DNA from 2 places in the Bradyrhizobium sp. S3.12.5 genome. Region 2 is predicted to be linked to the other one. Evidence: predicted binding sites of a transcription regulator. Region 2 holds the regulator's gene; the other holds the start of a gene.

Region 1 (4,420 bases), on a different contig from region 2:
TTCAGCTTGCGCGCGATGGCCTTGTAGAGCGTGTCGATCAGCAGCGTCGACTTGCCGCCGCCGGAGACGCCGGTGACCGCGGTGAACAGGCCGAGCGGAATCTCGGCCGTGACGTTCTTCAGGTTATTGCCGCGCGCGTTCACCACCTTGATGGTGCGGCGATGGTTCGGCGGACGCCGCTCCGGCACCTCGACCTCGAGCTCGCCCGTGAGATATTTGCCGGTGAGCGAGTTCGGGTTGCGCATGATCTCGGCGGGCGTGCCTTCGGCGATGATGTGGCCGCCATGCATGCCGGCGCCGGGGCCGATGTCGAGCACGTGGTCGGCGAGCAGGATCGCGTCCTCGTCATGCTCGACGACGATCACGGTGTTGCCGAGGTCGCGGAGCCGCTTGAGCGTGTCGAGCAGACGGGCGTTGTCGCGCTGGTGCAGGCCGATCGAGGGCTCGTCCAGCACGTAGAGCACGCCCGTCAGCCCCGAGCCGATCTGCGAGGCGAGGCGGATGCGCTGGCTCTCGCCGCCGGACAGCGTGCCGGAGGAGCGGGAGAGGGTGAGGTAGTTGAGGCCGACGTCGAGCAGGAAGGTGAGGCGCTCGCGGATCTCCTTGAGGATGCGGCCGGCGATCTCGTTCTGCTGCGCGTTCAGCGCCTCAGGCACGGTCTCGAACCAGGCGCCGGCGCCCTTGACCGACAGCTCCGAGATCTCGCCGATATGCTTGCCGCCGATCTTGACGCAAAGCGCCTCGGGCTTCAGCCGGAAACCGGTGCAGGCGCCGCAGGGCACGTCGTGGAAATATTTCGAGAGCTCCTCGCGGGCCCATTCGCTTTCGGTTTCCCGATAGCGGCGATTGATGTTGGTGATGACGCCTTCGAACGGCTTCTTGGTGTCGTAGGAACGGACGCCGTCCTCGTAGGAGAACTTGATCTCGTCCTCGCCGGAGCCATGGAGGATTGCGTTCTGCGTCTTCTTCGGCAGATCCTTCCATTTGGCGGTCAGCGTGAACTTGTAGTGCTTGCCCAGCGCGGTCAGCGTCTGCACGTAATAGGGTGACGACGATTTGGCCCAGGGCGCGATCGCGCCCTTGCCAATCGCGAGCTCCTTGTCGGGGATGACGAGGTCCTCGTCGACATGCTGCTCGACGCCGAGGCCGCCGCAGGCCGGGCAGGCGCCGTAGGGATTGTTGAACGAGAACAGGCGCGGCTCGATCTCGGGGATCGTGAAGCCGGAGACGGGGCAGGCAAATTTTTCCGAGAACAGGATGCGCTCGGGCCCGCTCTTGTCGTGGATCTTTGCGGTCTTCTTCTTCTCTTTCTCTTCGGCAGGCGCGGCAGCAGTCGGTGTATCGGCATACTCGACCACGGCAAGGCCCTCGGCGAGCTTCAGCGCGGTCTCAAAACTCTCGGCGAGGCGCTGGCCGATGTCGGCGCGCACCACGATGCGGTCAACCACGACGTCGATGTCGTGCGGGAATTTCTTGTCGAGAACAGGCGCTTCCGCAAGCTCGTAGAAGGTGCCGTCGATCTTGACGCGCTGAAAGCCCTTCTTGAGCCATTCGGCGAGCTCCTTGCGGTACTCGCCCTTGCGGCCGCGCACCACCGGCGCGAGCAGATAGAGGCGGGTGCCTTCGGGCAGTGCCAGCACGCGGTCGACCATCTGCGAGACGGTCTGGCTCTCGATCGGAAGTCCGGTGGCCGGCGAATAGGGCACGCCGACGCGGGCCCAGAGCAGGCGCATGTAGTCGTAGATCTCGGTCACCGTGCCGACGGTCGAGCGCGGGTTCTTCGACGTCGTCTTCTGCTCGATCGAGATCGCTGGTGACAGGCCGTCGATCTGGTCGACGTCAGGCTTCTGCATCATCTCCAGGAACTGGCGGGCATAGGCCGAGAGCGACTCGACATAGCGGCGCTGGCCTTCCGCGTAGATGGTGTCGAAGGCGAGCGAGGACTTGCCGGAGCCGGAGAGGCCGGTGAACACCACAAGCTTGTCGCGGGGAATCTCGACGTCGATGTTCTTGAGGTTGTGCTCGCGCGCGCCACGGATCGTAATTGCGCGCAGACTCGAGCCCGCGGTCTGCTGTTGGCGCTTCGCCTTGATCACTTCATCCATCCGAGTTGCCCTCAAGGAATCCCAAAGGTGCGCGATCGCGCCGACCTAAAAGGCGCGCTTCGCCCGGAACCGGGATCGGCGCCGATGGGTATGCCGGCGAACGTAGGAAGAACGGAGACGGATTTCCAGTGGACTTTGCGAATCGTCAACGGATTGTTGGCGTGCTGGCGGGACTTGGCAGCAGGAGCCCCGCCGAGCGCTCCGCGTAAAACAAAAAGGCCGGCGGAAGGCCGGCCTTTCGTGACGATGTGACGTCGGTGGCGAAGATCAGTACTTCGCGACCACCGGGCCCCCGAAGTGATAGTTCACGCCGACCTGCACGGTGTGGAAGTTGAGCGTGCCGGTGGGCAGGGTGCCCGAGAAGTAGCTCTCGCCGCCGAGGCTGCGATAGAGGTACTCGCCCTTGACCGACCACTGCGGCGCGAAGAAGGCTTCGACACCGGCGCCGACGGTCCAGCCGGAGTGCCACTTGCTGTCTGACGCGGTCAGGCCGAGTGCGGAGAGGGTGATCTTGTTGTCGATCCAGGCGTAGCCGCCCGTGCCGTAGAACAGGACGTTATTGACGGCGTAGCCGATGCGGCCGCGAACGGTGCCCATCGCGTCGGTCTTCGAGCTGGCGGTCGCGGTCACGACGCCGAAGCCGGGGACGAGGGTCGCGCCGGTCGCCGTAGCGCTGACGTCAGCCCAGGCGCCATCAGCCTCGATACCGAACACGACGTTGCCGGTCTGCCAGTTGTAGCCGGCGGTGCCGCCGACGAAGCCACCCTTCATCTTCGGGTCACCAGAGGCGGCTTCCCAAGCGCCGCCACCGACGATACCGAGGTAGAAGCCGGTCCAGTTGTAGACCGAAGCCACGGCCACCGGAGCCTTGGTGTAGGGGCGAGCCGCCAGATCGGCAGCCGAAGCGGCGCCAGTGAGGGCGAGCAGACAGGCCGAAGCCAACAAAATCTTCTTCATATTCAACAATCCCAGTCCCAGTTTCTGTTTTGGGCTTCCGTGCGTCGGAAGCAGCATCGGACGCTGTTGTCCAACTTGGGTCGGCTTACATCATTGAAGCCGCAAGTTGTGTCTCTCAAAAGTCACAACAGATGCAAAATGTAATTGCCGCTGACCTATAGTTCCCTCCGGGGAACTCGCAGCAAAAAAGGCCGGCGCGAGGCCGGCCTTCCATCTCCCAATGAAATCAGCGGATATCAGTATTTTGCGACGATCGGGCCGCCAAAGCGATAGTTCAGGCGGACAAGACCCATATCCACATTCTGGCTGATGCGGTCAGTCTGGAATGCAATGCCCCCGGGTGCATTGAGGGTGAGCGTCCGATTGCCCAGGAAGATGTGGTCGTACTCGACGCCCACCGACCAGTTCTGCGCGAAGCCGAATTCGAGGCCCGCGCCGACCGTGCCACCCCAGCGGGTGTCGTTGGTCGAGGCGAGCAGGGTGCCGTCGCCGGCGAACCCGGGCGCAACGAAAATGTTGTACTTGTCGGCGACCACGGCACCGCCGCCCTTCACGTAGAACAGCACGTTGTTCCAGGCATAGCCGACCTGGCCTGTGAACAGGCCGAAGGCGTCAATCTTCGAGCGATTGCGCTGGTCCGGGAAGAGAACGCTGACATTGTCGCCGGAGAAGTCGGCCCAGTTGCCCTGGCCTTCGAGGCCGAACACCCAGTTGGCGGATTGCCAGCGATAGCCGACCTGGCCGCCGACCGTGCCGCCGGTGGCGTTGTGGCAACCTTCGCCGCCCACGAGCGCGCCGCCGCCGAAGACGACGCTATCCCAGCATTTGTGGCTCGAGCCGCCACCGCCGTTGATGCCGATGTAGAAGCCGCTCCAGTCGTAGATGGCGGCGGCCACCGGCGGCGGCGCCTTGGTGTAGGGACGGGCCGCAAGATCCGCTGCACTCGCCGGTGCAGACAGGCCGAACGCAACGATACCAATTGTGCCAAACAGAATTTTCTTCATTGCAGTCTCCCCAGTGTCGTCCGCTTCAATAATCCCGAAGCGTTCAATCAGGCGCGACGCCCATAAGAACCAATTCCGAGGCAAGCGTAGTGCAATCTGGAGGTCGAGTCCGTCGCCGGAATGCAACAGTCATGGGTCAATTGAAGTGCACCTAACTTGATGAATGTTAAGCGCTTTTCATGCTCTGGCGGAACTCGGCAGGGTTCCAATTCATCGCAGGATGAATAGCGGGCCGGGGTAGCGGCGTGCGCGCATGTTCGGGGGTCAAATTCCGCAGGAACAAATCTGGAACAGATGCTCGGCTGATGCTATATGTGGGGATAACCGAGGCCGTGGCGGGTCGGTCCGCCCGCG
Region 2 (4,420 bases):
GCTGATCGCGGCGAGCCTCGGCCTCGTCCTGATGGGACTGCTACGCACGCCGCTGCGCTGGTCGGGCGCGTTCGTGCTCGTGGCGGCAATCGTCTGGGGTCTGTCGGTCCGGCAACCCGACATCCTTATCGCCGGTGACGGCCAGAGCGTTGCCGTGCGGGGCAGGGACGGGCAGCTGCACCTGATCAGGGCGAGCAAGGACAGCTTTCTGCTCAAGGAGTGGCTCGCGGCCGATGCCGACTCTCGCGATCCCGGCAGCGTCGCGCTTGCCGATGGTGTGTCGTGCGACGAGTCAGGCTGCGTGACGCCGCTCGCCGACGGACGCATCGTTGCGCTGGCGTTGCGCATTGACGCGCTGGGAGACGATTGCAGCCGCGCGGCACTGGTGGTGACGGCAAGGTCCGCGCCGCCGGATTGTGGTGCGATGGTGGTCGATCGGCCACGTCTCGTGCGTCAGGGCGCGCTGGCGCTGACGCCGCGTGGCGACGGCTTTGCGATTCAGGCGGTAAAGGCGAGGGGCGCAAACCGCCCCTGGTCGCCGGCGGCGGCCGGCGATGGAGATTTCGAACAGACCCTCATGCCGCGGTCGGCAGCTCCGCGCTCCAAAGACGCAACGCCGTCTGACGCCGACCTGCAGGCCGATGACTGAGATCGACGGCTTAGCCGATCGGCAGGCGCGGGGACGTGGAGCGGCTGTCGGCGACCTGCGGCTTGTGCTCGCGCTCGCCGAGCGGCTGGGTCACGGGCAGTTGCAGCACGGTTGCGCGCTGGCCTTCGACCAGTTGCGTCACCAGGACGTATTTGCCGTCGGGGAATTCGATCGCGTCGTGATGGCGGTCGGGAATGTGCGGATCGACCTTGCCGAACTTGCCGACGCGCGAGTTGATGGTGCGCGTCCAGATCCAGCGATTGTCGTAGCGGACGTTGTCGGCGAAGGCGAGCTCCGTTCCCGGCAGCAGGCAGACCGCGACGGACATGTCGGCTTCGGAGGCGAAGCCGCGCGTCGAGGTGCCGCGGAACGTTGTCGTGACGATCGTCTCGCCAACTTCTGCGGGACGCGTCGCGACGGCATGCAGGCTATAGTCACACATCGGGTGCTCCTCAATCAGGATAGAGCACCCGCGCCTCTGTCTCGGAGGCGCAGGCCCCTATCAGAGTGGAAGCTCATCTTATGCTTGTTTGTGGGCAAATCTGCGGCTCGCATCAGCAGAGCGCGATCACATTATCTTTTTCAAATGCACGAGGAACAAAGCCTGCTCCCGCGCATTCGGTGAGCGCGTTGCTTCAGCGGCCGGCTGGCGCTGACCAGCCCGAATATTGCCAAGCCGGCTGCGCGACGGCGTTACGGGCATTGCGGAATTGCTCGGTCGTTGCGCGCGGTGCTTTGCGAGCGTGGTGCTGCGGCTGCGCAGCCAAGGCTTGCGAGCCCAAGGCTTGCGACCCCAAGGCTTGCGACCCCAAGGCTTGCGACACTAAGGCCTGCGACGCTGATACTGCGATCAGCGTCATCGTGACGGTGCTCAAAATGATCTTGCGCATGTTGGTCTCCTCGGTCTGGCAAAGGCCCTGCGAAGCAATGCGTGCTTCGTTGCGGCGTGCCGAGGATGTAGCGCTGGAGAAGGGGCCGGATAATCTGTGCAAAACCAGAAAGACTACCCAGCCGGAGCGGACAATCGTCCGCTCCAATCGTTGATTGCGCTCGCCGATAGCGACGCGATCAGTACTTCCGGTACAGCCCGATCAGCTTGCCCTGGATCTTGACCCGGTTGGGCGGCAGGATGCGAACCTCATAGGCCGCGTTGGCCGGCTCGAGCGCGATCGAGGCGCCGCGACGGCGGAAACGCTTGAGTGTCGCTTCCTCGTCGTCGATCAGGGCGACCACGATGTCGCCGGTATCGGCGCTCTCGTTGCGCTGGATCAGCGCCATGTCGCCATCGAGAATGCCGGCCTCCACCATGGAGTCGCCGCGCACTTCGAGCGCGTAGTGCTCGCCCGAGCCGAGCATGTCGGGCGGGACGCTGATGGTGTGGCTGCGGGTTTGCAAAGCCTCGATCGGCGTGCCGGCCGCGATCCGGCCCATCACGGGCACTGCGACTGGACGCTCACCCTCGTCGGCCGGCAGGCTCGACGCCGGGCGCACCTTGCCGAGATTGCCCTCGATGACGCTCGGCGTGAAGCCGCGGCGGCTGCCAGCGGCGGCCTGGAGTTCGGGCAGCTTGATCACCTCGATGGCGCGGGCGCGGTTGGGCAGGCGGCGGATGAAGCCGCGCTCCTCGAGCGCAGTGATCAGGCGATGGATGCCTGATTTCGAGCGCAGATCGAGCGCGTCCTTCATCTCGTCGAAGGAGGGCGGCACGCCGCTTTCCTTCAGACGTTCACTGATGAACCGCAGGAGCTCGTACTGTTTGCGCGTTAACATCTCGACCAAAATCCCCCGGTTGATGTCGTTCGATTCCGAGACGCTGAAGTCAGCAATAAGCCGCACACGCTCGAAACAAATCATGAACGGACACTATATGTTCGATACTTGTTCCGCAACTGCTTAATTTACCGTGAACGCGACAAAGTTCGCGGAACGCATGCGAACAATGCGCTCAAACGGGCAGTCGCAGCACCTCGCAGGGCGCTCCCGCTTCGGCCCTCGGTGCGAACGGTGCGCGCACGAGAAGTGCCTGTGCCGCAGCGAGATTCGCAAGCAGCGAGGAGTCCTGGTGATTGACGGGAAGGGCGATCAGCGTGCCGTCATCACGCACATCCAGGCGGGCGCGCAGATAGTCCTCGCGCTGGTCATTGGCGCCGACGTCGCGGCCGAGCACGGCGCGTTCGCGGCGGTGATGAACCATCGAACGGCCCGACAACGCACGAATCAGCGGCACCATGAACAGGAAGCCGCAAACGTAGGATGACACGGGATTGCCGGGCAGGCCGATTACGCGCATCGCCCCGAGCTGCCCGTTCATCATCGGCTTGCCCGGCCGCATCGCGATTTTCCAGAACGCCATCGAGGTGCCTTCGTCGCGGAGCGCCTGCTGCACCAGATCGTGGTCGCCGACCGAGGCGCCGCCCGTCGTGATCAGGATGTCGGCGCCGGATTCGCGCGCGCGGCGGATGCCGGCGGTGGTGGCGGCAAGCGTGTCGGCGGCAATCCCGAGGTCGATGGTGTCGGCCCCCTCGCTGCGAGCGAGCGCATGCAGGGCGTAGCCGTTGGAATAAACGATCTGGCCATGACCAGGCGTCGTGCCCGGCATCACCAGCTCGTCGCCGGTGGCAAGAATCGCGACCTTCGGACGGCGGCTGACCGCCAATTGCGGGTGGTTCATGCCGGCGGCAAGCGCGAGGTCGCGCTCCGTCAGCCGGGCGCCCTTGCGCAGCAGCACGTCACCCTCGGAGAAGTCGACGCCGGCCGGGCGGATGTGCCGACCGGTGACGGCTTCCTCCTTGATCGTGATGCGCTTGCCGTCGGCAACGGTGTCCTCCTGGATCACGACTGCGTCCGCGCCGTCGGGAACGACACCGCCGGTGAAGATCCGGACGGCTTGCCCGGCACCGACAGTTCCTGCAAACGGCCGGCCGGCAGCGACCTCGCCGATGACATTGAGCTGCGCATCGACCCTGGCTGCATCGGCCGCGCGGACGGCATAGCCATCCATCGCCGACATCGCCTGCGGTGGCTGCGTGCGCCGCGCCGCGACGTCGCGCGCGAGGACGCGATGGAAGGCCGCATCAAGCGCGACAGATTCCTCGGGCAGCGGCTCCGCACCGGCGAGCACCGCGGCAAGCGCATCGGAAACCGGCATGAGGGCCACGGCTGAAAGCTCCTGCTTGGGCAACGCGACAATCAGGTCGCGGCCAGCGTTCTAGCCGACTGTGGCCGTTGAGGCAAAACGGATGCGCATACGCGCGGACGCAGCTATTTCTGGAGCAACAGCCGCACCAGCTCGGCCTGTCGCCCCACGCCGGTCTTGTCGAAGATCTTCGACAGATGGCTGCGCGCGGTTCCGTCCGCGATGCCGAGCCGTTCGGCCGTGGCTTTGCGGCCGCCGCCCTTGACGATCTCGAGCGCGAAGGCCGCTTCGGCACGGGTCAGGCCGTAACGCGCGCGTAGGGCGTCGAGTCTTGATCTCGCGTCCGGCTCGGGGTCGGTGATCAGCACCATCGCACTCGATCGCCAGCCGGAGGCGAGCGACACCGAGCTCTCCGCCCAATCGCTGCCGACCGGCGTTACCTGCACGTGCAGCGGCATGCGGCCGGGAAGCCGCCGCAGGCTCATCTCGCCTCCGATGCGATCGGGATTATCGATGCTGCACGAACCGACCAGCGTTTGCAGACAACGGCCATCGTCGCTGGTGATGGCGCTCAGCGCGCCCGCGTCGATCACGATGCCGTCGGCGGCGTCGAGCCATTCGCGCGCGCGACGATT

What was found. Region 2 encodes LexA, which represses DNA repair genes until DNA is damaged. Its sites were predicted from a motif close to TGTTCNNNNTGTGTTCNG; they were not measured.
Region 1: a site for LexA is predicted at 2,202-2,219, ahead of uvrA (excinuclease ABC subunit UvrA). Genes of this name have one in related genera too.

The regions. Positions count from the first base shown of each region.
Region 1 is NZ_JBEPRF010000016.1:156,899-161,318, reverse strand. It holds gene uvrA (excinuclease ABC subunit UvrA) at 1-2,105, opposite strand, end outside; gene ABIC09_RS24145 (outer membrane protein) at 2,373-3,062, opposite strand; gene ABIC09_RS24140 (outer membrane protein) at 3,299-4,066, opposite strand.
Region 2 is NZ_JBEPRF010000010.1:81,684-86,103, reverse strand. It holds gene ABIC09_RS16300 (ComEC/Rec2 family competence protein) at 1-649, shown strand, start outside; gene ABIC09_RS16295 (hypothetical protein) at 660-1,091, opposite strand; gene ABIC09_RS16290 (hypothetical protein) at 1,285-1,539, opposite strand; gene lexA (transcriptional repressor LexA) at 1,718-2,419, opposite strand; gene ABIC09_RS16280 (molybdopterin molybdotransferase MoeA) at 2,595-3,806, opposite strand; gene ABIC09_RS16275 (helix-turn-helix transcriptional regulator) at 3,911-4,420, opposite strand, start outside.